Regions from separate parts of the Micromonospora sp. NPDC049203 genome, predicted to be linked through region 1. Evidence: riboswitches for the same ligand, from Rfam matches in the RefSeq annotation. Region 1 holds a riboswitch; each other region holds the start of a gene.

Region 1 (7,144 bases):
CCGCGCTGCACCGCTGGGTGGAGGTGCCGATGATGCGCCTGCTCGGCCCGTCCCGCCGGGCCCGCGCGGCGTCGCGCGCACCGGCCGTGCCGGCTCCGCGCGGGCCCGCCGCCACCCCGGCCGCCGACGGCGGCGCGACGTCCGGGACCGGTCCGGCCGAGGGCGTCGAGTACGCCGGGCGGCGTCGCCCGGACTGACACGCGCACACGTCGGCCGGTTGATCCGCGACACGCCGTGCGGCGGTGCGTTGGTGGGGGATCGGCGGTAATTTGTACCCGTGCTTCCGATCGCGCTCACCTGCCCCGTGTGGTGGGTGGCGCGCTGGGCCGCCCGGATGTTCGCCAGTCTCGCCGTGGTCGTCGCCTGCTCGTTCGGCGCCGCCGCGCTGCCGTCCGGTGTCGCCGCCGCTCCGGCTCCGGCGGTCGCCGTCCCGGCGTACCCGGCCGTGGGCGCCTCGGCTGCCGCACGGCCGGAGGCCGACCGCGTGGCCGAGTGGCACGCCCGTCCCGCCGGTGGCCCGGCACCCGCCGCCCGGGTGGCGGTCCCGGGTGACCCGCAGCCGGTCCCGGCCGGCCGGACCGCCGCGCCGGCCGGCCCGCGGGCACCGCCCGCCCGCTGATCCACCCACGGGCCGCGCCCGTTCACCGCACCCACCGCACGTCATCCCCGCACCCGCCACGGCGGCCCAACGGCGCCCGGCGAGGTCGTGCGGGTCCTCCCGCCAGGTCCTTCCCGTGAGGTGCCGACCATGTCGCAGACCGCTCTGTACCACTTCCTCACCTCCGTGCCCGAGGCCGCCGCCATCTGGTCCTTCCTGCTGCTGCTCGCCCTCGGCCTGCTCGCCGCGCTCGTGGCCCGGCCCGACCGCGACGCCGCGCCGGAGGCCGCCGCCGAACCGGCCGACGCCGCCCGCCGCGACGACCTGATCCGGTACGCCGAGGAGGTGGCGGTGGCCGCCGCCGGGGCCGCCCAGACCGCCCGGCGCCGCCGGGAGCAGTGGCTGGCCGCGCAGGACGAGGCGGACCGGGCGTGGACCGCGTACGACGAGGCGGACGCCGCCGCCCGACGCCTGGCCGGCACCGCCGCGCTGGCCGCCCCGCGCACACCCCGAACCCCCGCGGAGTACGCGACCCGGGAGCGCTGGCTGCGCCACGCCGCCATGACGGCGCACTGGCGGGGCGACCTGAGCGCCCGCCAGCTCGCCGACGTGCTGGCCCGCCGCAACGGCTGGGATCCGCGCCGGCACCCGGCCGACCAGGAGATCGTGCTGGCCCGCATCGTCCGGGACGGGCGCCGGGCCGGGTGGGAGAGCGCCGCCGCGCGGGAGCGGCAGTCCTGGCGGGACGCGGAACTGGCCGCCGAGGCCGCCCGTACGCTCGCCGCCGAGGCGTACGCGGCCACCGCGGCGCTGTGGCCCGCCCCGGCGTACCGGAGCGCCGCGACGAACCCGCTGCCGGTGCCCGCGCCGGTGCGGCGTGCCAGGTGGCGTCCGGCCCGGGTGGGCTGAGACGGGCGTCTCGACCGAATCGTTACCCGCGATGTTTGCGGGCCCGGGGACCCGGGCCGTCGAATCGGGCGCCGGGCGCAGAACGGGCCATCGAGTCACGCGACTGCGGGCCGGCTGCTCGCAGTCTGTCCGCTTTCCGCCGCCGGGTGACGTGAAAACCGCTTGTCCCATCGAGTGAAGTCAGTAACCGGCTGTTCCGAAATCCGTTACCGCAGATCACGTTTACGCAGGTCGGGACGTTTGGCAGGGGGCAATACCGGCCGGTAGTGTCGGCGCGTCGATGCGGTAACCGATCGCCGACGGCGACGCCGCACCGACCCGCCTAATCGTGTCTCACGAACCGGGGACCCATAAGCAACATCGGGGTGAATCCGCGGGCCCACGGCCCGTGGTAGGGCGTACTTCCCGCCCGAATCCGTCAGCTAACCCGGTCGGCGGTCACGGAAGGAGTACCGACCTCGTGCCCACCCCCCGATCGTCCCCCCGCCTCCACGGCAACGCGGTGCCCGCGCTCGCCTGACGCGCGACCGCAACCGCCCCCCTGGGCGCCCGGCGTCACGGGCGTTCCCGATCCCCCGGCCATCCGGCCCCGCCAGCACGCGTGAGTTCCTCCGCGTGCCGGGCCGGCGTGCGCCGCTCACGCCCCGTGGAGGATTTCGTGAAGCACCACCTGAAGCGTCAGCTACGACGGATCGTCACCGAACGCCCGTACCAGATCATCGCCGGATCGGCCGCCGCGCTCGTGCTGGCCGCCGGTGCCGGCACCGTCGCCACCGCCGGTGACGACGCGCCGGTCCAGGAGAACACCGCATCGGTCGCCGAACTCGGCGCCGCCCGCCTCGGCGAGCAGCCCGCCAGCCGCGGCGAGGCCCGGATCGCCGTCCCGCAGGCGTCGCCTAGTGCCTCGGCCGCGCCGAGCGCGTCGCCCAGCGCGTCGGCGTCGGCGAAGGCGTCGGCGGACCCGGACACCACGGCGAAGGCGAAGCCGAAGCCGCCGTCGAGCAGGTCGCTCGACTACGACTACCAGGCGCAGACCAACTACTTCTACTGCGGCCCGGCCGCCGTGCGCAACGCGCTCAGCGCCGCCGGCATCGAGCGCAGCCAGGACGCGCTCGCCGGTCCGCTCGGCACCACCGAGATGGGCACCAACTCGGCCGAGGACACCACCCGGGTGCTCAACCAGCAGGTCAAGGGCAACCCGTACCGGACCCGCATGATTCCCGCCGGCTCCGCCAGCCCGGCTCAGATGGACCGGCTCCAGGCCGACGTGGTCGAGGCGATCAGCAACGGCCGCGCGGTCGTGGCGAACGTCGCCGGCACCGTCACCGACACCAACGGCGGCTGGCACTCGTTCCCCGGTGGCCACTACGTCGCGGTGGTGGGCTACAAGAACGACGGCCGGATGGTGCGGATCGCCGACTCGGCCGACCCGTCGCTGCCGTCGTACTGGGTCACCACGATCGACCTGGCGCACTGGATCGCCAGCCGCGGCTACTCCGCCTGACCCGTCCGCAAACCCGAAGGCCGGCACCCCCCGGGGGTGCCGGCCTTCCCCGTCCCACCTTCCGCCCTCGTTGATCTTGCACTTTCGGCCCTTCCACAGCGGGGTAAAACGGGCATCGGCGGGGCCGCAACTGCAAGATCGACGGGCGGGGGTGAGGGCGGGGCGGGACCGAGGTGGGGTGGGTTCGGTGTCGCGGGGGCGGGGCGGGCGGTGGCAGACTGCGCCAATGGGCGATACGACGGGTGACCGGCATCTGGTTCTCCTGCACGGCATGGGCGCCACCGGTGAGGTGTGGCTGCCCTGGGCGCCGCTGCTGGAGCGCCGCTGGCCCGGCCGCTGGCTCGCCAGCGATCTGGCCGGTCACGGCTGGTCGCCGCCGCTGCACGGCTACTCGTTCGAGGCCCTGGCCCAACGCGTGGCCGACGGGCTCGGCCCGGTCCGGCTCGGCCCCGACGACCGGCTCGTGCTGCTGGGGCACTCGCTCGGCGGGGTGGTGGCGCTGGCGCTCGCCGCCCGGCAGCGGGGTCTTCCGATCGACGCGGTGGTGGGCCTCGGCATCAAGGCGGTCTGGTCCCCGGCCGAGCTGGCGAAGTCGGCGGAGCTGGCCGCCCGGCCGGTCACCTGGTTCGCCACCCGCGACGAGGCGGCCCGGCGCTACCTGCGGGTATCAGGGCTGGCCGGACTGTTCGCCCCGGACCATCCCGTGGTGGAGGCGGGGCTGCGGCGGGAGGACGGCCGCTGGCGGCTCGCCATGGACCCGGCCGCGTTCGCGGTCGGGGAGCCCCGGCTGCCGGCGCTGCTGGCCGCCACCGACGTGCCGGTGCTGCTGGCCCGGGGCGAGCTGGACCCGATGGTGACCGACGCGCAGCTCAAGGAACTGGGCGTGCCGGTTGCCACGCTGCCGGGGCTGGGCCACAACGCGCACGTCGAGGACCCGGCGGCGGTGCTCGCCCTGCTCGACCCGTACCTCTGACCTGGCCTACACCACGGCGCGCGGCGCCGGGACCGCCCAGTCGGGTTCCAGCTCCCGGCGGGCGGCGGCGAGGAACGCCTCGGCGTAGGCGTCGGCGGGGAAGTCGCCCAGGTAGCGCGTCCGCGCGGCCCAGCGCTGCGCGGCCTTCGGGTCGGCGTCGAGCAGGTCGGTGAGCACCTCGTCCACGTTCGACATGTCCCGCCGCAGCACGTAGCCGGACGCCGCGAGCGGGAACCGCTCGACGAAGTGCTCGCCGTCGGCGCCGGTGTCGGTGACCGCGTACGGCTTGCCGGAGTAGAGCCAGTCGGAGATGACCCCGGAGACGTCGGAGACCAGCGCGTCGGCGCGGTTGACGCACTCGGTCAGCGTCAGCTCGCGGGCCGCTGCGGCACCCCACAGGTGCGGCCGGCCGGTCTTCGCCCGGTCGGCGGCGAGCAGTTCGGTGAGCCGGGCGAGCTGACGGGCCGAGGCCGGGTTCTTGCCGGTGTATGGGTGGGCGCGCAGGATCACCGCCACCTCGCGGTCGATCAGCCGGCGGATCAACGTCTCGGCCACCGGCAGCGAGCAGTAGTTGGCGTCGGCGTGGTGCCCGGTCCAGGTCGGGGTGTAGAGCACAGTGGGGTGCGCCGACGGGGTGACCGGCTCCCGGCGTACCTCGATCGCCTCGACCTGGGGACGGCCGACCACGACGAACTTGTCGGCGGGGATCTCCACGCCGGCGCGGGCGTACCTGTCGACAGCCGCCTGCCCGGCCACGAAGATCTTGTCGAAGATGGCCGAGACCGGGTTGGCGCTGGGGGCCTTGTCGCTGTCGCCGTGGTGCAGCTGCACGTGGGTGAGCTGGTTGAACCGGATCAGGTGGGCGTTCTTCGCGCCGTGGTTGACGTAGAACGCCACGCGCAGGCTCGGCGCCAGCGCCTCGTCCAGCGCCTTCAGCGTGGGGCAGAGGACCACCGGGGCGCGGGTGGCGGCGGCCACCGCGGGCAGGAGCTCCGGCTCGCGCAGCACCACCACGAACGGGCGCCCGATCCGTTCCAGGTACGGCAGCCACATGGTGACCTGATATTCCGAGCCGGGCGGCGCGGAGAAGTGCAGCACGAACTCGGGCTGGTGGCGGCGCAGCGCCCGGCCGACCGGGCCACCGCCGGCGGGCGGCCGGAACCGCCGCCGGGCGAGGTCCAGCGCGACCGCCCCGCACCCGGCGCCCACCAGCAGTGCGGCGGCCAGCGCCGTCCAGGCCGGCAGCGCCAGGACGGCGGCGAGCGCCACCACGGCGAGCAGCACCAGCAGCGCGTCGCCGAGCCGGGCCGCGACCACAGGTGTCCAGGTGCGGACCGGGAGGTTGGCCGCGCGGAGCTCCAGCGCGCCGGCCTGCCGCAGCGGCCCGACCAGCAGCACCAGCCCGAGCAGCACCAGCGCGGTGGCGGCCAGCACCGGGTCGAAACCGTCGTCGAGACGGCGGGCGTAGCCGACCAGGATGCCGGCGGCGACGAGCACCGTCTCGGCGAGGCCGTCGGCCGACGGCCGGACCCGGCGCTCCCACGCGGTCGCGGCGAGCGCCGCGACGGCCAGGGCCAGGCCCCAGCCGGTGGCCCCGGTGAGTGCCACGACGAGGAAGGCCAGCACCGCCAGCCCGGTGGTCAGCACCCGGGCGAGCAGCTTGCGGACCAGGTCACCACGCATCTGGTACGTCCCGTCGGATTCAGGCGTCGGCGGACAGCTCGGACCGATCCGGGCCCGGCTGGGCCGGTACCGCGGCGGCCTGCTCGCCCGGGGCCCGGCGCACGTCGACCACCTGGCCGGTCAGGTCGGAGATCAGCACGTCCAGGGACGCCTGCGCGACCGCCTCGGAGGAGAGCAGGGTGTGCTCCGGCTCCTCGCCGAACGCCCGCGTCCGCATCGGGGTGGCGGTGCGCTCCGGGTTGACGCAGTTGACCCGTACGCCGAACTCGGCCCACTCGTCGGCGAGCGCCTGGGTCAGGTTGACCAGCGCGGCCTTGGTGGCCGAGTAGAGCGCGTAGCGGGCCCGGCCCCGGGTGTACGAGCTGGACGTGTAGAGCAGCAGCTGGCCCTTTGTCTGCTGCAGGTACGGCAGCGACTGGCGTGCGATGGTGACCGGGCCGACGAAGTTGACGTGCAGGAGACGGTCCATCGTCTCCTCATCCATCTCGGCCAGTGCGCCCTTTTCCAGGATGCCGGCGGTGACCACCACGTGGTCGATCCGGCCGGTCGCCTCGAACGCGGTCTTCAGCGCGGCGGCCACGTCCTCGGCGCGCTCGACGTGCGTGCCGGTGGTGGAGCGGCTGAACGGGAAGACCTGGGCGCCGTAGCCCCGGGCCAGCTCGGCCAGGTCGTGGCCGATGCCGTAGCTGCCGCCGAAGACCACGATGGTCCGGCCGGTCAGCTCCTCGGCGTAGCTGCGGTGGTCGGTCAGCCGGGGCGCCTGGGCGGCGGCGAGCTGGAACAGCTTGTCGGCCAGGTGCACGTCGACCGGGTGGGTGACCTTGATGTTCTCGTCCGAGCCGTCGATCACCTTGATCGGTGTGCCGGGCAGGTAGCGCAGCACCACGCCGCAGTCGTCGGTGGCGGCGAAGTCGGGGTCGCCCTCGGCGCGGCGGTACGCCTCGCGGATGGTGCCGGAGCGGAACGCCTGCGGGGTCTGGCCGCGGCGCAGCCGGGAGCGGACCGGAATGTCGGTGATGCACTCGTCCGCGTCGACCTGGATGATCGTGTCGGCGGACGGGATGGCCACGTCGACGGCCGAGTACGTCCAGAGCGCGTTCACGCACTCCCGCACGATCCGGGCGCTGACCAGCGGGCGGACCGCGTCGTGGAAGAGGATGTTGACGTCGCCCTCGCCGACCGCGTCGAGCGCGATGCGGGTGGTGTCGTTGCGGGTCTCGCCGCCCTCGATCACCTTGGTGACCTTGCGGAAACCGGCGTCGGCGACGATGCGCCGCGCGTCGTCGACGTGCCCGGTGGCCATCAGCACGATGATCTCGTCGATCTCCGGCGCGGCCTCGAAGACGGCCAGGGTGTGCTCGATGATCGGCTTACCGGCGATCTTGAGGAGCTGCTTCGGGATGCCCAGCCCGAGGCGCGTGCCGGTCCCCCCGGCGAGGATCACGGCCACCGTACGTGCGGGGCGCCAGGGTGCCGG
Region 2 (7,144 bases), on a different contig from region 1:
TGCCCTCGCTGGGCGAGGAGACGGCCACGCTGCACTCGCTCGGCTCGCTGTTCCCCGGCCTGTCCGCGTCCCGCGCCGACCCGCCGGACGTGGCGGCGGTGAAGGGTTCGCTGCGGATGCGCCGGGTGCTGGAACGCGCGGTCCGCGACGCGGTGCCGGACTCCCCGGCCGAGCTGCGCCTGCTCTACCGGGGCGAGCTGCTGCGCCTGGAGCGCGCCGCGCTGGACGCGGTCCGGGACCGGACGCTGGCCCGGGGCGCCCGCCGCAACGAGGTGCGCCGGGCGGCGTTCGACGCGGTGCTCGCCGCGCTCTACGCGCAGGCCCGCACGCTGCGGGTGGGCCGGCTGCCGGAGCAGCCGGCGTTCGAGGACGAGATCATCGAGCGGCCGGAGTTCCGCGAGTTCCTCAAGGCGTGGTGGCCGCGGCTGCACCCGCGGCACGTGCTGGACTGGCTGGCCCGCCCGGACCGGCTGCGCCGCTACGCCGGGGGGATCCTCTCCTCGGCCGAGATCCGGCTGCTCGGGCAGGCGTACCGCACGCTCGGGACCGACGGGCTGACCGTGGCGGACATCGCGCTGCTCGACGAGCTGGACGCGCTGCTCGGCAAGCCCGTGCAGCGGGCCCGGCCCAGGCGCGACCCGTACCAGCTCGCCGGTGGCGTGCGCGAGCTGAGCACGTACGCCGACCGGCAGCGTGCCGCCCGCGCGGCGGCCCGGGAGCGTCCGGCCGACTACCGCGACTACGCGCACGTGGTGGTGGACGAGTCGCAGGACGTCTCGCCGATGCAGTGGCGGATGGTCGGGCGGCGCGGGCGGCTGGCGTCCTGGACGGTGGTCGGCGATCCGGCGCAGACCGCCTGGACCGGCGACCCGCAGGAGCTGGACCGCGCCCGGGACCAGGCGCTGGGCCGACGCAAGCGACACCGCTACGAGCTGACCACCAACTACCGCAACTCGGCGGAGATCTTCGCGGTGGCGGCGGCGGAGATCCGCCGGCTCTACCCGGACCTGCCGCTGCCCGACGCGGTGCGGTCCACCGGCGTGCCGCCGGTCGAGCGCACGGTGCCCGCCGCCGACCTGCCGGCGGCCACCGTCGAGGCGGCCGAGGCGCTGCTCGCGCAGGTGGAGGGCACCGTTGGTGTGATCACGCCGGTGCCGCGCCGGGACGAGGTGGCCGGCTGGCTGGGCGCGCTCGGCGCGAGCCGGCTCCAGGTGGTCACCAGCCTCCAGGCGAAGGGCATGGAGTACGACGGCGTGGTGCTGGTGGCGCCGAGTGAGATCCGGGCCGACCCCGGTTCGGGGGTACGCACGCTCTACGTGGCGCTGTCCCGGGCGACCCAGCGCCTCACCACGCTCGACCCGCTCTGAGGGACACCCGTCCGCGCCCCTGACGTCACCCACAGTTCAGTTGCATACATAGCGATGTGAACATACATTGGGCCTGGCCGGTACGGGGCAGGAAGGGTGTTGGCGTGGGCGCAGGTCATGACCACAGCGGCGCGGTGGCCAACGCGGCACACCGCCACCGGGGCCGCCTCTGGGCCGCCTTCGCGCTGCTCGCCGTCCTGATGGTGGTCGAGGCGGTGGCCGCCTTCACCACCGGCTCGCTCGCGCTGCTCTCCGACGCCGGGCACATGTTCACCGACGTCCTCGGCATCGGCATGGCCCTGGCCGCGATCACCGCCGCCCGCCGCGCCGGCACCGACCCGCAGCGCACGTTCGGGCTCTACCGGCTGGAGGTGCTCGCCGCCCTGGCCAACGCCGTGCTGCTCGGCGCCGTCGCGCTCTACGTCCTGGTCGAGGCGGTACGCCGGTTCGGCGAGCCGCCGGAGGTGCTGGCCGGCCCGATGCTCGTGGTGGCGGTGCTCGGCCTGCTCGCCAACATCGTCGCGTTCGCGCTGCTGCGCGCCGGGGCGAAGGAGAGCATCAACCTGCGCGGGGCGTACCTGGAGGTGCTCGGCGATCTGCTCGGCTCGCTCGGCGTGATCGCCGCCGCGCTGGTCATCGCCGCGACCGACTGGTGGTGGGCCGATCCGCTGGTAGCCGTCGGGATCGGCCTGTTCATCCTGCCGCGCACCTGGCGGCTCGGCCGGGCCGCGCTGCGCATCCTGGTGCAGGCCGCGCCGGAGCACCTCCAGGTGACCGCCGTGCACGACCGGCTGGCCGCCGTACCCGGCGTGGCCGAGGTGCACGACCTGCACGTCTGGACGCTCACCTCGGGCATGGAGGTGGCCTCGGCGCACCTGACCACCGACCCGGGCGTGGACCCGGGGCAGGTGCTGGCCGCCGCGCGGGCCGCCCTGCACGAGGACTTCTCCATCGATCACGCCACGTTGCAGGTCGAACCCGGAGCGTCGGCCGGCGTGTGCGGGAAGACCGAGTGGTGATTAGGGCAGACTTAAATCACTGTGGCTGTTGTAGTCTTATGCCGGTTTTGCCCCACCTGGTGGCGTTGCTCCACCGAGCCACGCCCGGGCAGCGCCGGTAGTGTCGGTCGCGGCCGCACCCGCGGACGCCACCGGCCCCGGTGGGGCGGCCGTCGCCTAATCGTCCGCAGGGACGAGCCGGGGAACCACGTACGTGGGGTGCATCCGCGTCAGCGGTAGGGATCTTCCGTCCCGAACCCGTCAGCTAACCCGGTCGGCGTTGACGGAAGGACGTGTGAATGCCCCACGTGGCACCTGTACGACGGACAGCCGCCCGGTTGGCGGCCCTGCTCGTCGCGACGCTGGCCCTCGGCGTCGCGACTGTTCCGGTCTCCCCCGCCTCGGCGGGGCCGGCGACCGGCCTGCTCGCCGCCGCGCCCGGCGGCGACGACGAGGGCGGCACGCCCGAACTGCGTGCCCAGCTCGACGCCGCCAGCAAGGGCTGGCTGGAGGCCAAGGCCGCGCTGAACCGGTCGGTGAGCCGCCAGAAGCAACTGAACGAACAGCTCAAGACGGTCGGCGCCGAGCTGGCCGTACGCGACGCCAAGGTCGGCGAGATCGCCGCCGTGGCGTACCGCAACGGCCGCCTGGGCACCGCCGGGGTGCTGCTGGGCAGCAGCAGCCCGGAGGGCTTCATGGACCGGGCCGCCGCGCTGGAACAGGTCGCCGCGCACGAGGACCGTACGCTGCGCGACCTGATCGCCACCCGGGACCAGGCCACCCGCACCCGCGCCCAGCTCGACGGCGAGATCCGCGAGCAGCGCAAGCAGGTGACGGTGATGGCCAAGCGCAAGGAGCAGGCCGAGCGCGCCCTGGAGGTGGCGAACGACCGCGCCACGCGCAGCAGCAGCGGCGGCAGCGTCCAGGGCACCTCCACCAAGAACGCGAAGCCGGCGCCGCGCAACTCGGACGGCTCCTGGCCCCCGGAGTCGTGCAGCGTCAACGACCCGACCCCGGCCAACGGCTGCATCACCCCGCGCACGCTGCACGCGCTGCAACAGGCGAAGGCGGCCGGCTTCACCAGGTACGTCTCGTGCCACCGGCCCAGCGGCTCGGGCGAGCACCCGAAGGGGCGGGCCTGCGACTTCGCCGCGCAGAAGAACGGCTTCGGCGGCGTGGCCTCCGGCGGCGACCGGACGTACGGCAACAACCTGGCCGCGTACTTCGTGCGCAACGCCGACCCGCTCGCCGTGCTCTACGTGATCTGGTTCAAGCAGATCTGGCTGCCCAGCAGCGGGTGGAAGTCGTACAGCGGGGGCAACGGCGACCCGTCCAGCGACCACACCAACCACGTGCACCTGTCGGTGTACTGAGCGCCCGGAAGGGGCCGGCCGGATCAGGCCGGCCGGCCCTCCAGGGTCGCTCCGAGACGCGCCGCCAGGCCCAGGTGAGCCGCCCGGGCCTGGCGGAACGCGTACCCGAACAGCGGTGCCGGCGCGGTGAGCGTGATCTCCACCTCGACGCGTACCGTGCCGTCGTCCTCGTCGCGCAGCCGGGTGTGGTTGCGTACGGTCGTCGCCGGCTGCTGCCGGGCGACGGTGACCACCTCGTCCTCGCTCGCGATCAGCACGTCCGCCTGGTAGGTCACCGGGAAGTGCAGCGGGCCGAGTTGCAGCCGGTCGGTGATCGCGTAGCTGGCCAGCGCGCCGGGCCGGGCCGGCAGCTTCCGGACCCGGACGATCAGCGGATGCAGCTCACCCTGGCGACTCAGGTCGCCTAGCAGGGCCACCGCTTCGGCCCGGCTGCACCGGGCCTGCACGGTGTAGCTGAAGCTGTCGCTGCTCTGCAAGCGGGCCCCCTCGCCGTCGTGCGTCGCGACGATCGTCCCGTACCGACGCCGGACTGGCAACGGGTAGAAGGTCCCCTGGCCGCAGGGGGTGCGAACGGCGCTCAGGCGCCGGGCAGCACCTCGGGGGTGTCGTCGGCGAACCACGGCTCGGGCGCGCCGAAGAGGCCGAGCAGGCCGGTCACCCAGAGCTGCCGGTGCACGAACCGGCTCGGCTCGGTGACCACGAGCTTGACGCCGCTGACCTCGCAGGTCTGGAAGCCGGCGACCATGGCGCTGATGCCGACCGAGTCGATGAACGTGACAAGCCGCATGTTCAGCTCGATCCGCGCGGGGCGGGCCTTCGCGAGCACCTCGGCGATCGCTTCCCGCACCTCGTACGCGGTGTCGACGTCGATCTCCCCACGGGGCGCGATCTCGACGACACCACCCGGCCGCACCGACTTCACGATCGACAGGCTCACGCGAGCACCTCCACTCGCCCATGACGGGCGCCTCATCAGTACGCGGGCCGCGACCGAGAGTATTCCTCCCACGCCCCGGTCGCCACCCCCCGGGATGAGCAATTCGCGAACTGGGCACACCTGGGCGTACCCAATCCGGACCACCGGGTTCCAGTTTCCCCCTGTGGCGGGCCACGGCCAACCGTGCGACCGGGCGGGCCCGCCGATCCCGCGGACCAGGGTAGCTGGCGCACGCACGTCCCGTCCGCACCCGTCCCGGCGCGTTCGGGTGCTTCGTCCCGTTCACCGGCCGCACCCGCCATGACCCGGGCGTGGTTTGCCGCCGGGTCCGGTGGGGCACTGCCCGGGACAGTGACCGCCGGATGGACACCGGAGTCCGAAGTGGCCGCCGGCCTTCGGCACCCGAGGAGGTAGAACGATGTTCGGAACCAACCTGCTGGACCGCCGGGGCAAGGCCGAGCGGGTCGCCGACCAGGCGTGGCAGCACCTGCTCTCCGCCGTCGGTTCCGCCGGTGACAGCATGCGCGACGCCACCCGGACCGCCCGCCGCAGCTCCTCCGGCCTGGCCGACGACGCCACCGACCTGGTCGGCTCCGCCGCCGAGGAGGCACGCCGCCGGGCCGGTCTCGCGTTCGACGCGCTCGCCGGCCGCCGTCCCGCGCTGCCCTGGACGCTGCTGATCGCGGCGGCGCTCGCCGGCGCGGCGATCGGCTGGGCCGCCGGCACCGCGGCACGCGCCGCCGGCAGCCGGGACCGCGCCGCCGACGACATCGAGTTCGTGGACGTGGACCGGCCGAACTCCCCGGCCGGCCTGGACGGCTGACCCCAGACGCGCCAGACACGGTGGCCGCCCCCGGGACTCCCGGGGGCGGCCACCGTGCTGCCTCACCCGGATCGGGCGAGGGCCGCTCACCCGGAACGCGCGCAGGATCGCGGGTGCGGGACCACGTGCCCGTGCCGCGACCGACGGGAGGGAGAGCCGGATGGCCACCGACACGATCACGCGTACCGACCGGGACATCCAGTCCGCCGTGCTCGACGAGCTGACCTGGGAACCCCGGGTCGGCCCGGACGAGATCGGGGTGACTGTCACCGAGGGCGTGGTGACGCTCACCGGCCGGGTGGACAGCTACGCCAAGAAGTGGGCCGCCGAGCGGGCCGCGCACCGGGTCACCCGGGTCCGCGCGGTCGCCAACGACCTCGCCGTCCGGATCGGCACCGCGGCCGGGCGGGAGGACCCGGAGATCGCCATCGCCGCCGTCCGGGCGCTGGAGTGGGACGCGTTCGTGCCGATCGAGACGTTGCAGGTGACTGTGGCCGACGGCTGGGTCACGCTGCACGGCGAGGTCGAGTGGGAGTACCAGCGGCGGGCCGCCGAACGCGCGGTCGCCCGGCTCACCGGCGTGTGCGGGGTGAGCAACGGCATCGCGGTGCGTCCCACCGCCCACCCGGACGGAGACGACCTGGCCGAGCGGATCGTGGACGCGCTGGCCCGCAACCGCGCCACCGAGGCCGAGGAGGTCGACGTGCGGGTGCACGGCGACACGGTGCTGCTGGACGGGCAGGTCCACTCGGCCGGCGAACGCGAGGAGATCGAGCGGGTGGTGTGGAACGCCCCCGGCATCCGCGAGGTGCGCAACCACCTCGCCGTGCGATGAGGCGGAACCACCCCGCCCGGGTGAGCCCGGCTCACCCGGGCGACCGCCACCGTGGGAGGCATGAGTGATCCGAACCGGCTGACCACGAGCGGGCGGGTGAGTGCCGGATGACCACGCCACTTCAGGTCACCACCGCGCGGCTACGGGTCCCGGTGACCGAACGCGACCATGTCCGCGGGCCGGTGGACGCGCCGGTCACAGTCGTCGAGTACGGCGACTTCCAGTGCCGGTTCTGCGGCGCCGCGTACCCGAACCTGACCGAGGTGCTGCGTCAGCGGGCCGACGTGGTGCGGCTGGCGTACCGGCACTTCCCGATCACGAACGTCCACCCGTACGCGGAGAACGCCGCGGAGACCGCCGAGGCCGCCGCCGCGCGGGGCCGGTTCTGGGAGATGTACGACTGGCTCTACCAGCACCAGGACCAGCTCGACCCGGTGCACCTGTCGCTCGGCGTCGAGCAGATCGGCCTGTCGCCGGAGGAGGTCGCCGCGGAGGTCGGCCGCCAGGAACACGCCGACCGGGTCCGGCAGGACTTCGTCGGCGGCATCCGCAGCGGCGTCGACGCCACCCCGACGCTGTTCGTGAACGACATGCGCCACGACGGCGGCTACGACCTGGCCGAACTGCTCGCAGTGGTGGACGCCGCCGCCGACGCCTGAGAGCTGTCAGATCAGGCGCAGCTCGCGCGCCCGCCGGACGGCGTCCCGCCGGCGGGTCGCGTCGAGCTTGCGATAGATGTTGCGCACGTGCGTCTTCACTGTATTCACCGACAGTGACAGCTCTGCGGCGATCTCCACGTTGGACAGGATGC
Region 3 (7,144 bases), on a different contig from region 1:
GTGGCCCACTTCGCGGTCGGCGCGGAGGCCGGGTTGAGGAACCACGCCTTCTGGCCGAGATACCAGATCGCCGTCCAGTCACCCTGCCGGCCGGCGAGCGCGTACGTCTGACCGGCCGAGGCGCGGGCGCCGTGGTCGGAGATGTACATCGTGTCCGGCGTGCCGTCCGGGCGCAGCCCGAGGTCGTTGACGAGCGGGGCGTCCGGGCTCGGCGCGGTCCGCAGGATCACCGACGAGGAGCCGCGCGACGGGCACGGCTCGGCCGGCGGCCTGGGCGTCGGGACGCCCGGCGGCTGCTGGTTGCAGCCGGTGAACGCCGGCCGGTTGGTGGCGAAGTCCGGGTCGATGGTGACCAGACCGGTCCGCGCGGTGCCGGTGGTGCGGAACGGCGCCTTCATCAGGTCGAAGTAGTGCGACCAGTCCCAGTACGGTCCCGGGTCCCAGTGCATGCCGCCCACCGCGCCGGCGTTGATGCCGGGCACGTTGTCGTGGCCGATGATGTGCTGCCGGTCCATCGGGATGCCGAGCTTCAGCGCCAGGTGGCGCACCAGCTTGGCGGAGGTGCGGTACATCGCCTCGGTGTACCAGGTGCCCTGACCGGCGAAGCCCTCGTGCTCCAGGCCGATGGACTTCGCGTTGACGTACCAGTTGCCGGCGTGCCAGCCGACGTCCTTGGTCTTGATGTGCTGGGCGATGTAGCCGTCCACCGAGCGCAGCGTGTAGTGCCAGCCCAGGTAGTCGGCCCGCTTCACCAGGTCGACGCTCGGGCCGAAGTAGCCCTCGGTGTCGTGGATGACGATGTACTCGATCTTCTGCTGCTTCGGCCGGTCGCCAAGATCGTGGTTGCCGTAGTCACCCGGGTCGTCGCTGAGCTGCTCGTACGGCGCGGGGATCCACTCACAGGCCAGCCGCACCGGGCACTCCAGCCCGTCCGGCCGCTCGGCGTTACGCAAACCGAGCCGGGCCAGCCGGGAACGGTCCGGCGTCGCGGCGGTGGCGGCGAGCGTGACCCGCTGGCCGTCGTCGGTGGTCCGGCTGGCGCCCTGGCCGAGCTGGTCGTACACCTCGTCGGCGAAGGCCGCCGCGCCGTCGGTGGTGTCCGCGCCGGAGTACCGGGCCACCGCGCCGTACCAGGCCGCCGGGTCGGTGCCGGCGCCGACCGGCCCGCCCAGAGCCTTCTGGTACGACGCCAGCAGCGCCGCGCCACCGCGGATGTTCGCGGCCGGGTCGGTCCGCAGCGTCCCGGCGTCGAGCCCGGTGAGCGCGGCGGCGGCGTCGAGCGTCTGGAGCGAGGCGGGCGGCAGCGGGGCCTCCCGCTCCGGCGTGGCGGCCGTGGCCGGGTCGAGCTTCAGTGGACGGGAGTCGTCGCCGCGCGGGTCCTCGTCCTCGTCGACGTGGGCGCTGCCCGGCATGGCGAGGATGTGCGCGGCGTCGGTCAGGTGCATCGGGCCGTAGCCGCCGCTGGTGCTCGGCTGCCCGGTGTGGGTGTCCCAGCGGGACTCCAGATAGGAGACACCGAGCAGCACGTTCTGCGGGACGCCGTACTCGGCGGCCGCGGCGGCGTATTGTTGTTGCCTGTCGCTCGCGGGCGGGGACGTGTCCGGCGCGGCGGTCACCGGGCCGGTCGTCGCCAGCGCGGTGGCGGTGGCCACGGCGGCGGCGAGCAGTATCCGTCTGCCCGACGGCGGGGCGGAGAGGTGCATCGAACCTCCTGGACAGGGATGGGGGTCACTGCGTCTCCACCCTCACTCCGCACACCCGTGACGGTCAATACCTTTCCAGTAAGTAATCAGCCGTGAAAGAAAATTTCACTTCCGTCAGTGGTTCGCCGCCGGATCGCGTACGGAGTGTCACGTCGCTGGAAGTTGCGGATCGATAACGGTGGTCCCTACTCTGGTGAATCGTCGGCCGTACGTCTCACCGTCCAACCCGGTCGGTGACGGACCGGCACCGCCGAGTCGCCCGCGGGCGAGCCGGGGAACCAGGTACCTGGGGTGAATCCGCAGCGATGCGGTAGGGCGGCTCCCTTCCCGCCCGAATCCGTCAGCTAACCCGGTAGGCGGAACTGAAGAAGGAGTACGGACGCCGGTGGCACTCCATGCCCCGCGGCCGTCGTCGAGCCGGTCTGTCGACCGGTCCACGGCTGTGCCGCGTACCCGCTGGTCCCGCTTCACCACCGCCCTCGCCGCCCTGGTCGGCACCGCTGTCGTCCTGACCGGTGGCGCCACCGCGGCACACGCCGAACCCTCGGTCGCCGAGATCGAGGCCCAGATCGACCGCGACTGGAACAAGCTCGAACCGGTCATCGAACAGGTCAACGCCGTACGCGAACAGCTCGCCGCGCGGCGCGAGCAGGCCGACGCGCTCGGCCGGCAGATCGCGCCCCTCCAGGCCCGGGTGGACGCCGCGCTCGGCCAGGTCGGCGGGCTCGCCGCCGACGCCTACAAGGGCGACAACCTCTCCACCGTCAACGCGCTGCTGGGCAGCCGCTCACCGGGTGACCTGGTCAACGGCCTGGAACTGCTCGACCGCTTCGCGCACCGGCAGCACGAGCAGGTGCGCTCCGTCGCCGCGCTGCGCGACGAACTGGCGGCGAAGAAGAAGCCGCTGGACGAGATGATCGCCGGGCTGGCGCGCACCGAGGCCCAGCTCGCGGCGAAGAAGAAGCAGATCGACGCCGAGATCGCCCGGCTGCAGAAGCTGCGGCTCAAGGTGTACGGCAAGGGCGGCGGCGGCCCGCTGCGCCCGGCGCCCTGCCCGGCCGGTTACCCCGGTGGCGCGGCCGGTGCGGCGGTCAAGTTCGCCTGCGCCCAGATCGGCAAGATCTACGTCTGGGGCGCGGCCGGGCCGGACCACTTCGACTGCTCGGGCCTGACCATGGCGGCGTGGGCCAAGGGCGGCGTGTCGCTGCCGCACAACGCACGCCAGCAGCACGGCGTGACGAAGCGGATCGGCCGTGCCGAGCTGCGTGCCGGTGATCTCGTCTTCTACTACGGCGACCTGCACCACGTGGCGATGTACGTGGGCGACGGCTGGGTGGTGCACGCCTCCCAGTCGGGCAAGCCCATCACGATGAAGCGGGTCGACGACGGCGACATCAACAGCTACGGCCGGGTGTAAGGAAGGGCCCCCTCTTAACGCCTCCGGTAGAGGAGGGGGCCCTTCTTAACAACTGCGGGCGTCCGTCAGCGCGTCGGCCAGGTGCGCCAGCTCTGCCAGGACCGGCTCGGCGTCGGGCCGCGCTGCCCCTGGTAACGCGAGCCGTAGACGGCCGAGCCGTACGGGTGCTCGGCCGGCGAGGAGAGCCGGAAGATGCAGAGCTGGCCGATCTTCATGCCCGGCCAGAGCGTGATCGGCAGGTTCGCCACGTTCGACAGCTCCAGCGTGACGTGGCCGGAGAAGCCCGGGTCGATGAATCCGGCCGTCGAGTGGGTCAGCAGCCCCAGCCGCCCCAGGCTCGACTTGCCCTCCAGCCTCCCGGCGAGCTGGTCGCCCAGCGAGATCACCTCAAGCGTGGAGGCGAGCACGAACTCGCCCGGGTGCAGCACGAACGGCTGTCCCTCCGGCACCTCGACCATCGAGGTCAGGTCGTCCTGCTGCTTCGACGGGTCGATGTGTGTGTAGAGATGGTTGTTGAAGACCCGGAACAGCCGGTCCAGGCGTACGTCGATGCTCGACGGCTGCACCAGCGTCGGCTCGAAGGGCTCCAGCGCGAGCGTGCCGGCCTTGATCTCGGAGACCAGGTCGCGGTCGGAGAGCAGCATCCGAACACCATAGCGACCGGTATGGGTGACCTGCGTGTCGCACTACATCTTCGTACACGTGTTCGATAGAGTGTCCACATGGCTTCCTGGTCCGAATTCGCCGCCGACGAGCCCCGCCTCGCCGACGAGATCCGCCTCCTGATGCAGCAGTATGGGCCGGGCTTCGGCTACCTCGCCACGGTCCGCGCCGACGGCGGCCCCCGGGTCCACCCGGTCTCCCCGGTGATCACCGCCGACGGGCTCTGGTGCTTCGTCGTCGACTCGCCGAAGCGCCGCGACCTCGAACGCGACGGCCGTTATGCGCTGCACTCGTTCCCGCCGGAGGAGAGCGACGACGAGGCGTACATCGCGGGGCGCGCGCGGCAGGTGACCGACCCTGCCACGGTGACGCGGCTGGCCCGGATCGCCCGCGCGGCGCCGCAGGGCGACTGGCGGCTGTTCGAGTTCACTGTCGAGGCGGCGATGCTGACCCGGCGCGACCCGGTGGCCCAGCCCGGCGCCGCCCCGCCGCAGGTGCGGGTGTGGCTCGATCCGCGCGGGGTCGAACCGGCCCGGCGTGACCCGGTTGCCGCCGAGGGCCTTCGCGGCCGGCACGGCTTCGACACCCGCCGCCCGGCCGCCTGACCCGGCCCACGACGAACGGTGCCGGCCCGTCCGAGGACAGGGCCGGCACCGGTGTACGCGGTACGACGGTCAGGCTGCGCGGTAGGCGTTCCACGCGGTGAGCATGCGGCTCGCCTGGCCGGCGGTGAACTGGTACATGCAGGAGTCGTACGTGTAGTCCATGAAGTTGGTGATCGGGTCCTTGCCGGCGGTCGAGCAGGTGTCCCGGCCGGTCGGGCACTGGTACGCCGGGGACGCTTCGGCCGGGGTGTCGGAGACGCTGTCGCCCGAGCCGGAGCAGCCGCCCTGGAAGGTGTGGTAGAGGTTCAGCCAGTGGCCGACCTCGTGGGTGCCGGTGTCACCCTGGTTGTAGTTGGTCGCGGTGCCGCCGGGCAGCGACTCGTTGAGCACCACCACGCCGTCCATCTTGTCCAGCGTCCGCTTCGGGAACGTCGCCCAGCCCAGCAGGCTGTCGCTCAGCTCGCCCAGGTAGATGTTCAGCGTGTTCTTGCCGCCCTCACGCAGCGAGGTCTTCATCGAGCGCTCGGCGGAGGAACCCTGCACGATCGGGTACCACGACGGGTTCGTCACCCGGTTGATCTTCGTGAGCTGGAACCCGAACGCGGTGGCGGCGCCGCCGGTCGAGCCCGCGTACGACTGGTTCAGCACGGTGATCTGCTGGTTGATCATTGAGTCGGTGATGTTGCCACCGGCCCGGGTGCTGTTCTCCTGGATGACGTGCACGACGACCGGGATCGTCACGGTGGCCAGCGGGGCCACGGCGCCGGTCCGGAAGTTGGCCCGCTCGCGCTGCGCGGCGGCGAGGTCGGCCTCACGGTCACGGACCTGCTGGGCGGTCAGGTGGTTGGGGTCGAGCTTGGCGTTGCCGCCCTTCGCGACGCGGGCGTTCGCGTGCTCGTCGGCGTGGGCGTCGGCCGGCTCGGCGCAGGTGCCGGCCGGGGCGGCCGAGAAGGCCGAAGCAGCGGGGACGACGCCGACGGCGGCGGTGCTGAGCAGCAGCGCGAGGGTCGACGTCGCGACACCGGCGGTACGCCGGGTCAGCAGGTTGGGACGGAGTCCCATGGGCCCACCTCTTTCTGACGGCGTGCCAGGGGGTGTGTCACGCCGGTTCGGAAACGTGGGGCAGACGTTACATCCCATCGACGCATTTGAGAACGCCCATACGTTTCCGACGTGCAACTTCGCGCGTGGGGGGTACCTGGGTGCACGGGCGTGGTGACCTCAGGTAGAGTGATGCCGCCTGCGGGTGTAGTTCAATGGCAGAACATCAGCTTCCCAAGCTGACAGTGCGGGTTCGATTCCCGTCACCCGCTCCAACGTGAGGCCCCAGCTCAGGACGTGTTTCCTGGCTGGGGCCTCAGTCGTTCCTACTGCTTCTTGCGCTGGCCGTACCGGTCACGGCCCTTCTTGATCTGTTCGCTGAGCCCGCTCGCCGCAGTCGCCCAGGTTCAGTGCGGCGATGAGTTGCGGGTCGTGGCCGGGTCTACCGGTTGACGGAGCGGCAACCGGAGGAGCAGACCCATGGGCAAGTTGATCGCGACCGAGTTCCTGACCCTCGACGGCGTGGCGCAGGCGCCCGGCGAGCCCGACGAGGACCGTGAGGGCGGCTTCAGTCACGGCGGCTGGCAGATGCCGCTGCTCGACGAGGCGTCCGGCGCGGCGATGTTCCAGCAGGCGAGCGGCATGGACGCGCTGCTGCTGGGCCGCAAGACGTACGACATCTTCGCCGGCTACTGGCCGAAGGCACCAGCGGACATCCCCTTCACCGGCCTGCTGAACGGCGTACCGAAGTACGTGGCCAGCCGTACGCTCGCCGAGCCGCTGACCTGGGCGAACTCGACTCTGGTGGACGGTGACCTGGCCGAGCGCGTCGCCGAGATGAAGGACCGTCACGCGGAGGTCCACGTGATCGGCAGCCTGGACCTGATGCGGTCGCTGCTGCGCCACGGCCTCGTCGACCGGCTCAACCTGTGGCTGTACCCGGTGGTGCTCGGCACCGGCAAGCGCCTGTTCGGCGAGGGGACGGTGCCGACCGCGCTGCGGCTCACCGAGTCGGTCATCCATGCCCACGGCGCGCTGCGACTGACGTACGAGCCGGTCGGCGCGCCCACCTACGGGGACGCGGCCGCGTAGGGCGCGTCAAGGGCGAGGACGTGCCGGTCTCCGATGCGGGAGACCTTCTATGCCGTGTTCGCGCCGGACGGGAGCCGGTAGCGACGCCGCTGTGGCTCCGGCGTCGCCCCCACGGTCGGCGGATCGACTGCCACAATGCGGCGTGCGTTCACGTCTGCGGATGATCAGGGTGACGACCACGCCGGTCCAGGTGCGGGAGACGGCCACCGTCGACCTGCCCACCAGTGCGGAGGCGGCCTTCGACTTCATGTGGGACCCGGCGTCGTCAGTGGTGCTGCACGATTCAGTGGAGCTCGGCGTCACGCTGCCCGGCCCGAAGGGAGTCGGCGAGATCCAGGCGTTCGTGCGCCGGACCCCCATGGGCCGGATGGGCGACATCCTGGAGGTCGTCGAGATGGAGCCGGGTCGTCGTGCCGTCACCCGTACCCTCATGGCTGCCTGCCCCGGCGGTGCCGAGCTCACAGTCGTGCCGCTCGGACCTGACTCGTGCCGTCTCACCCAGGCGCTCTGGGTGGAGCTTCCGGCGGGCATGCCGGTGGGGACCGGAGCGCGGGTGCGCCACGAGTACCGGACGCACCTGGCGGACCTGACACGAGGGCTCGCGGCCTGGGCCGCTCACGCGC
Region 4 (7,144 bases), on a different contig from region 1:
CTGGTCGGCTTCACCGCGTCGGCCACCGCGAGCACGCCCCGGGCCCGCCCGTCCCAGCCGGCCAGGATCGCCGTCCGCCCGGCGGCCTCCGCGCCGGTCGCGGCCCGCACGACCTCCTCGGGTACGTCGAGACCCCGCTCCCGCAGCAGCCGCGCCCGGCCGACCACCACGGTCCGGCCGTCGACGGTGCCGGTCACGCCCAGCCCTTCGGCGTTGGCGAAACCCCCGACCGGCGGCAGCGGCCCGGCCTCGGCCGCGGCCTCGGCGACGGCCCGCGCGATCGGGTGCTCGGAGGCGGCCTCCAGCGCGCCGGCCACCCGGAGCAGTTCGGCGGCGTCCTCGCCGTCGGCGGGCAGCACCTCGGCCAGCGCCATCCGCCCGGTGGTCACGGTGCCGGTCTTGTCCAGCACCACGGTGTCGACCCGGCGGGTGGACTCCAGCACCTCCGGCCCCTTGATCAGCACCCCGAGCTGCGCGCCGCGCCCGGTGCCGACCAGCAGCGCGGTCGGGGTGGCCAGGCCGAGCGCGCACGGGCAGGCGATGATCAGCACGGCCACCGCGGCGGTGAACGCGGCGGTCGTACCGGAGCCGGTGCCGAGCCACCAGCCGAGCGTGCCGGCGGCCAGCGCGATCACGATCGGCACGAAGACGCCGGAGATCCGGTCGGCGAGCCGCTGCACCGCCGCCTTGCCGGTCTGTGCCTGCTCCACCAGCCGCGCCATCTGGGCGAGCTGGGTGTCCCCGCCGACCCGGGTGGCGCGCACCACCAGCCGGCCGCCGGCGTTCACCGTCGCGCCGACCACGGCGTCGCCCGGCCCCACCTCGACCGGCACCGACTCGCCGGTGAGCATGCTGGCGTCGACAGCCGACGTGCCCTCCTCGACCACACCGTCGGTGGCGACCTTCTCGCCGGGCCGGACCACGAACCGGTCCCCGACCGCGAGCTGCCCGACCGGGATCCGGGTCTCCTGCCCGCCGCGCAGCACCGCCACGTCCTTGGCGCCGAGTTCGAGCAGGGCGCGCAGCGCCGAGCCGGCGGTGCGCTTGGATCGGGCCTCGAAGTACCGGCCGGCCAGGATGAACACGGTCACCCCGGCGGCGGCCTCCAGGTAGATGTTGCCGGCGCCGCCGCCGCGGGTGATGTCGAAGCTGAACGGGTGCTTCATGCCGGGCATGCCGGCGTCGCCGAGGAACAGCGCCCAGAGCGACCAGCCGAACGCGGCCAGCGTGCCGAGCGAGACGAGCGTGTCCATGGTCGCCGCGCCGTGCCGCAGGTTGACCAGCGCGGCACGGTGGAACGGCAGCCCGCCCCAGACCACCACCGGGGCGGCCAGCGTGAGCGAGGCCCACTGCCAGTAGTCGAACTGCCAGGCCGGAACCATGGCGAGCACGATCACCGGCACGGTGAGCACGGCGGAGACCCAGAGCCGGGTACGCGCCGCGTGCAGCTCGTCCACCGGCTCCCCGGCCGCTGCCGCCTCCGCCTGCTCGGGCGGCGGCGGCACCACTGCGGTGTAGCCGGTCTTCTCGACCGTGGCGATCAGGTCGGCCGGCGCGATGTCGTCGGCGTACCGGACGGTGGCCTTCTCGGTGGCGTAGTTCACCGTCGCCTCGACGCCGTCCATCCGGTTGAGTTTCTTCTCGATCCGGGCGGCGCAGGACGCGCAGGTCATCCCGCCGATCGCCAGTTCGATCAGGTTCGGCGCGGTGGGCAGCGCCTTTCCCGTGGCAGTCATCGCGGCACCTCCGGCGCTCAACTGTGCCCGTGCCCCGGGGTGCCGTGTCCGGCGTCCGGGGTCGGTGCGGGGGTGGATGCCGGCGCGGCGGGCGCAGGCGCGGTCTGGTCGCCGGCCAGGACGGTGAACTCGGCGGTGTGCACCGCGTCGCCGTGCCGGAAGTCCAGGTAGAGACGGTACGCCCCGGCCGACGGCACCTCGGCGGCGAACGTGACCGCCGGGCCTGCGGGTGTGCGCCCGTCGCCGGGCGTGCCCTCCGGGTGCACGTGCAGGTACGCCAGGTCGCCCTGCCGCAGTGCCACCAGGTGCCCGTACGCGCCGAGGTAGGGCTGAAGATCGGTGACCGGCCGCCCGTCGCGGCTGACGGAGAGCGTGAGCCGGTTGGTCCGGCCCGGCTCCGGCGTGCCGGTCAGGGTGACCGTGTAGCCGTCGACAGTCGTGCTGGTCGCCGGTGCCGGCAGTGGCCGGGCGGCCAGCTCGCCGGGGACGGTGACGTCCAGGCCGAGGGTGAGCGGCTCCCCGCCGCCCGGGGTGAAGTCGGCGAACGCCCGCCAGACGCCGGGGCCGTCCACCGGCGAGGCGACGCGCCAGGTGCCGTCGCCGTCCATCTCCGGGTGGACGTGCCGGAAGCCGGAGAGGTCCCGCCGGGCGACGATCAGGTGCATACGCTTGTCGTGGGCCACCTCGTAGCGGGTGACGGGTGCGCCGTCCGGGCCGGTGATCCGGAAGGCGAACTGCCCCGCCGGGGCGGCGGCGGGCTGGAAGGTGTAGCCGCGTTCGGAGACGAGCAGGCCGCCGGGCAGGTGCGCGGAAGCGCCGCCCGTCTGGCTCTCGTCGCCGTGACCGGCGTCGCCGGCCCCGTGGTCGCTGTCGCTGTCGTCGTGGCGGGTCTCGGCGGCCGGGGTGACGGGATCGGCCAGGTTGCCGATCCCGTACGCCGCGCCGAACACCGCCACGAGGCCGAGGGCGAAGCCACTGAGCTTCGTCGCCGTGTTCATTGGTGTCTCCTCGGTTTCCGCGGGTCCGTCGGACCCGTCACGCACCGACGAGGTCGTAGCCGGCCTCGTCGACCGCCGCGCGGACCGCGTCCACGTCCAGCGGGTCCTGACTGGTGACGGTGACCCGGCCGCCGGCCAGGTCGACCTGGACGTCGGTGACGCCCGGAAGCGCGCTCAGCTCGGTGCTCACCGAGTTGACGCAGTGCCCGCAGGTCATGCCGCTCACCTGGTAGGTGCTCTCCATCTCGCCCTCCGATCTTATACCCCCCAGGGGTACGTTCGAGACGTTAGCATACCCCCGAGGGGTACGCTATCCTCGGTTTCATGACCGCGCCGTCCAGCCCGACCCGGGGCTACACCGCCAGCAAGGACCAACTCCTCGCCCGGCTCCGCCGGATCGAGGGTCAGGTCCGTGGCATCGAGAAGATGGTCGAGGACGACCGCTACTGCATCGACGTGCTCACCCAGATCTCGGCCATCCAGGCGGCGCTGGACAAGGTCGGCCTCGGCCTGCTCGACGGCCACGCCCGGCACTGCATGCACGAGGGCGCCGCCGAGGGCCGGGCCGACGAGATGGCGACCGAGATGATGGCCGCCGTCGGCCGCCTGATGAAGCGCGGCTGAGCGGGGACCTCCGGCCCCCGGAACCAGGCACATCGACCCGCGCCGACGCGTCGGGGCGGTCGTACCGTCGAAGTGGCGGGCAGGCCGACCCCGGCGGACCCGCGGCGACGGACGGAGGGCGGCCCGATGATGTGGCAGAGCCCGATGATGGGCTGGATGTGGATCTGGTCCCTGCTGGTGCTCGCGGTGCTGGCAGGGCTCGTCTGGGCGGCCGTGCGGTGGACCGGCCCCCAGTACCTGGGCCCGACGACGGCCCGGCGCATCCTGGACGAGCGGTACGCGCGCGGCGAGATCGACGAGGACGAGTACCGGCGACGCCGGGCCGGTCTGACCTGATCACGCGAGGCGAGCGTCACCGGTCCCGGTGAGGTCAGGCTGCCTACCATGGCCGGGCGACGACCCGGACGTGGTCGACACGTCCGCGCCGCCCGGGTGACCAGACCGGTCCGGCGGACCAGGCGTCGCCCCGACCGTTGGGAGACGCCATGGGTGCCGACCACACCCGCCCCGCACCCGCCGCGCCGCCGGGCGTACGCCGGCTGCTCGTCGCAGTGGTGGTGCCGCTGTTCGCACTCACCGTGATCGCGGCGCTGGTCCTCTGGCCCCGGCAGGACCGGGAGCCGGTCGGCGGCGCGGACGTCCCCCGCTACCACGGCACGGTGACCCGGGTGGTCACCGAGCCCTGCCCGCCGACCCCGGAGGCCCCGGACGGCGGGGGCGGCCCCTGCGGCACCGTGACGGTGACCGCCGAGCAGGGTCCGGACGCGGGCCGCCAGGTCGAGACGCCGATCCCGGCCGGGCCCGGCGCGCCCCGGGTCGCGGTCGGCGACGAGGTGGTCCTGGTCGAGCTGACCGACCCGGCCGACCCGGCGGTGAAGTCCTACAACATCGCCGAGCACCAGCGCGGCACGCCGCTGATCTGGCTGATGGTGCTGTTCGCCGCCGCGATCGTGGCGTTCGGCCGCTGGCGCGGGCTGGCCGCGCTCGCCGGCCTGGCGGCCAGCTTCGCCATCCTGCTCGGCTTCGTGCTGCCGGGCATCGGCGCCGGCCAGCCGCCGCTGCTGGTGGCCATCGTCGGCGCCGCGTTGATCATGTTCGTGGTGCTCTACCTGACCCACGGGATCACCGCGCAGACGTCGGTGGCGGTGCTCGGCACGCTGGGCAGCCTGGTGATCACCGGCGTGCTCGGCCTGCTCGCCACGTCCGCCACCCACCTGACCGGCTTCGGCAGCGAGGACGCCACCACGCTGTCCATGTTCCAGGCCGACGTGGACCTGCACGGCCTGCTGCTGGCCGGCATCATCATCGGCTCGCTGGGCGTGCTGGACGACGTCACGGTCACCCAGGCGGCCACCGTCACCGAACTGGCGCACGCCAACCCCGGGCTGTCCCGGCGGCAGCTCTACCGCGCGGCGACCCGGGTCGGCCGGGCCCACATCGCGTCCACCGTCAACACCATCGTGCTGGCGTACGCGGGCGCCTCGCTGCCGCTGCTGCTCCTGCTGGTCGCCGACTCCCGCCCGGTCAGCGAGATCCTCACCAGCGAGTTCCTCGCCCAGGAGATCGTCCGCAGCGCGGTGGCCACGCTCGGCCTGATCGCCGCCGTACCGCTGACCACCGGCCTGGCCGCGATCGTGACCACCGCCGGACGGCGCCCGCGCGGCGCGGAGCCGGCGCCGCCCGCGCCCCGGCCGCCGGCCGGACGGGACGACGCGCTGGAGGCGCTCGGCGGCGGAAGGAGTACGGAGGCCGCATGGTGAGACTCCGCAGCGTGACCATCGATTTCAAACGCGACGCTGGTCACGGTGCGCCACGGCGAAATCTCGCTATTGGTCGGCTTCCGGACGTAGATCCTCACGAGTGCTGTCGGGTAACCTCGCTGCCGGTCACCGCCGAAGGCGCGCACCGGCGCCAGCGGTGCCGCCGCCCAATCGCCCACGGGCGAGCCGGGGAACCAGGTACATGGGGTGAATCCGCGACAGCGGTAGGGGCCACTTCCGTCCCGAACCCGTCAGCTAACCCGGTCGGCGGCCGACGGAAGGGAACACTGTGACGGCACCCCTGCGCCGCTGGCTGACACCCGTGGTGGCCGTGCTGGCCTCACTGGCCGTGCTGGCCGGGCCGACGCCGGCGACCGCGGCCCCCGCCGCGGCGGCACCCGGCAACCCCTCGGGCCACGAGGAGGACGGCGAACCGCCGCTCATCACCGAGGCGATCGACTCCGCCAACCGGAACTTCCTCCAGGCCAAGGCGAAGCTCGCCAAGTCGCAGGACCGCCAGCGGCGGCTGGCGGCCGAGGTGAAGACGGCACAGGCCGAACTCGACGCGCTCAGCCCGCAGGTCAACCAGCTCGCCGCCCAGTCCTACCGGACCGGCCGGATGGGCGCGATGGCGATGCTGCTGGAGAGCAACTCCCCCGACTCGTTCGTCCGCCGGGTCAACGCCCTGGACGAGCTGAACCTCCTCAACGCGCAGCGCCTGGCCGCCATCAACGCGGTCAAGACCCGCGCCGAGCAGGCCAAGATCGCGATGGACGCCGAGGTCCGCGAGCAGGAGAAGCAGAAGAACGCGATGGAGCGCGAGAAGGTGCAGGCCGAGCGCGCGCTGAAGCTCGTCGGCGGCCTCGGCTTCACCGGCGGACTGGTCTCCGCCACCTCACCGGTCGCCAAGATCGCCCCCGGCCGCACCGCCGACGGCGGGTGGAAGGCCGAGTCGTGCAGCGAGGACGACCCGACCACCTCGGGCTGCGTCACGCCGCGCACGCTGCACGCGTACAAGGAGGTCCGGCGCGCGGGCTTCAAGCGCTTCGTGGGCTGCTACCGGTCCGGCGGGCCGTGGGAGCACCCCAAGGGCAAGGCGTGCGACTGGTCGCTGCAGAACAGCGGCTTCGCACCCTGGCACAACAACGACACCCGCAGGTACGGCAACGAGGTGGCCGCCTTCCTCATCCGCAACGCCGACCGGCTGGGCATCTACTACGTCATCTGGAACCGGCAGATCTGGTTCCCGGCCACCGGCTGGCGCTCCTACAGCGGGCCGTCGAACCACACCGACCACGTCCACATGTCGCTGCTCTGACGCCGGACACCACGAAGAAGGGGCCGCCCTCGGGCGGCCCCTTTCGTCTTCCCCGTGGATCAGCTCGCCAGCGCCGGGTCTGCGGGCGCCGCCGGGGCGGGCAGCGGGGCCGGGGCCTGCGCCACGGTCCGCACCTCGCCGCCGGCGAGCCGGTACGACATGCCGACCACCGTGCACCGCCCCGCCGCCACCCGCTCGGCCAGCACGCCGGACCGGGCCAGCAGCGTCTCCACGGTCTGCGCGATGTGCACGTCGATGATGCCGTCGAGGTCCTCGACGCCCTGGCGGGCGGCGCGCAGCAGGCTGGGCGAGACCGCGTCCACCACCGCGCCCAGGTGCCCGGCCGGGGCGGCGCCGGTCCGGACCCCCTCGCGGGCGGCCTGGACCGCGCCGCACGAGTCGTGCCCGAGCACCACCACGAGCGGAGTGCCCAGCACGGTGACGGCGTACTCGACGCTGCCGAGCACCTCCGGCCCGGCGGTGTGCCCGGCGGTACGCACCACGAAGAGGTCACCGAGGCCGCGATCGAAGATGATCTCGGCGGCGAGCCGCGAGTCGGAGCAGCCGACGATCACCGCGAACGGGTGCTGGCCGTCGGCGACAGCCGCCCGGTGGCCGGCGTCCTGATTCGGATGCTGGGGGACGCCGGTGACGAACCGGTGATTACCGGCACGCAGTTCGGCAAGTGCCTGCTCCGGGGTCCTCGGC

Evidence for each region. Region 1 has a riboswitch for cyclic di-AMP ahead of ACGFIA_RS19225 (C39 family peptidase). Riboswitches for the same ligand answer to the same signal wherever they lie in the genome.
Region 2: linked by a shared signal. The riboswitch ahead of ACGFIA_RS20530 (hypothetical protein) and the one ahead of ACGFIA_RS19225 (C39 family peptidase) in region 1 are both predicted to bind cyclic di-AMP.
Region 3: linked by a shared signal. The riboswitch ahead of ACGFIA_RS24810 (NlpC/P60 family protein) and the one ahead of ACGFIA_RS19225 (C39 family peptidase) in region 1 are both predicted to bind cyclic di-AMP.
Region 4: linked by a shared signal. The riboswitch ahead of ACGFIA_RS10860 (hypothetical protein) and the one ahead of ACGFIA_RS19225 (C39 family peptidase) in region 1 are both predicted to bind cyclic di-AMP.

The regions. Positions count from the first base shown of each region.
Region 1 covers NZ_JBICSV010000006.1:341,635-348,778, reverse strand. The annotation lists gene ACGFIA_RS19240 (acyltransferase) at 1-197, shown strand, start outside; gene ACGFIA_RS19235 (hypothetical protein) at 278-619, shown strand; gene ACGFIA_RS19230 (hypothetical protein) at 749-1,507, shown strand; cyclic di-AMP (ydaO/yuaA leader) riboswitch at 1,817-1,959, shown strand; gene ACGFIA_RS19225 (C39 family peptidase) at 2,154-3,011, shown strand; gene ACGFIA_RS19220 (alpha/beta hydrolase) at 3,238-3,984, shown strand; gene ACGFIA_RS19215 (CDP-glycerol glycerophosphotransferase family protein) at 3,991-5,667, opposite strand; gene ACGFIA_RS19210 (bifunctional cytidylyltransferase/SDR family oxidoreductase) at 5,687-7,144, opposite strand, start outside.
Region 2 covers NZ_JBICSV010000007.1:176,466-183,609, reverse strand. The annotation lists gene ACGFIA_RS20540 (AAA family ATPase) at 1-1,367, shown strand, start outside; gene ACGFIA_RS20535 (cation diffusion facilitator family transporter) at 1,472-2,386, shown strand; cyclic di-AMP (ydaO/yuaA leader) riboswitch at 2,530-2,660, shown strand; gene ACGFIA_RS20530 (hypothetical protein) at 2,665-3,738, shown strand; gene ACGFIA_RS20525 (SRPBCC family protein) at 3,762-4,214, opposite strand; gene ACGFIA_RS20520 (STAS domain-containing protein) at 4,316-4,675, opposite strand; gene ACGFIA_RS20515 (hypothetical protein) at 5,094-5,498, shown strand; gene ACGFIA_RS20510 (BON domain-containing protein) at 5,659-6,333, shown strand; gene ACGFIA_RS20505 (thioredoxin domain-containing protein) at 6,441-6,992, shown strand; gene ACGFIA_RS20500 (LuxR C-terminal-related transcriptional regulator) at 6,999-7,144, opposite strand, start outside.
Region 3 covers NZ_JBICSV010000011.1:77,538-84,681, reverse strand. The annotation lists gene ACGFIA_RS24815 (peptidoglycan recognition family protein) at 1-1,703, opposite strand, end outside; cyclic di-AMP (ydaO/yuaA leader) riboswitch at 1,942-2,077, shown strand; gene ACGFIA_RS24810 (NlpC/P60 family protein) at 2,089-3,120, shown strand; gene dcd (dCTP deaminase) at 3,186-3,764, opposite strand; gene ACGFIA_RS24800 (pyridoxamine 5'-phosphate oxidase family protein) at 3,843-4,388, shown strand; gene ACGFIA_RS24795 (zinc metalloprotease) at 4,458-5,450, opposite strand; tRNA gene ACGFIA_RS24790 (tRNA-Gly) at 5,631-5,704, shown strand; gene ACGFIA_RS24785 (dihydrofolate reductase family protein) at 5,910-6,521, shown strand; gene ACGFIA_RS24780 (SRPBCC family protein) at 6,682-7,144, shown strand, end outside.
Region 4 covers NZ_JBICSV010000003.1:392,832-399,975, reverse strand. The annotation lists gene ACGFIA_RS10890 (heavy metal translocating P-type ATPase) at 1-1,736, opposite strand, end outside; gene ACGFIA_RS10885 (hypothetical protein) at 1,754-2,734, opposite strand; gene ACGFIA_RS10880 (heavy-metal-associated domain-containing protein) at 2,772-2,978, opposite strand; gene ACGFIA_RS10875 (metal-sensitive transcriptional regulator) at 3,059-3,358, shown strand; gene ACGFIA_RS10870 (SHOCT domain-containing protein) at 3,485-3,694, shown strand; gene ACGFIA_RS10865 (YibE/F family protein) at 3,844-5,118, shown strand; cyclic di-AMP (ydaO/yuaA leader) riboswitch at 5,273-5,404, shown strand; gene ACGFIA_RS10860 (hypothetical protein) at 5,408-6,436, shown strand; gene ACGFIA_RS10855 (carbonic anhydrase) at 6,496-7,144, opposite strand, start outside.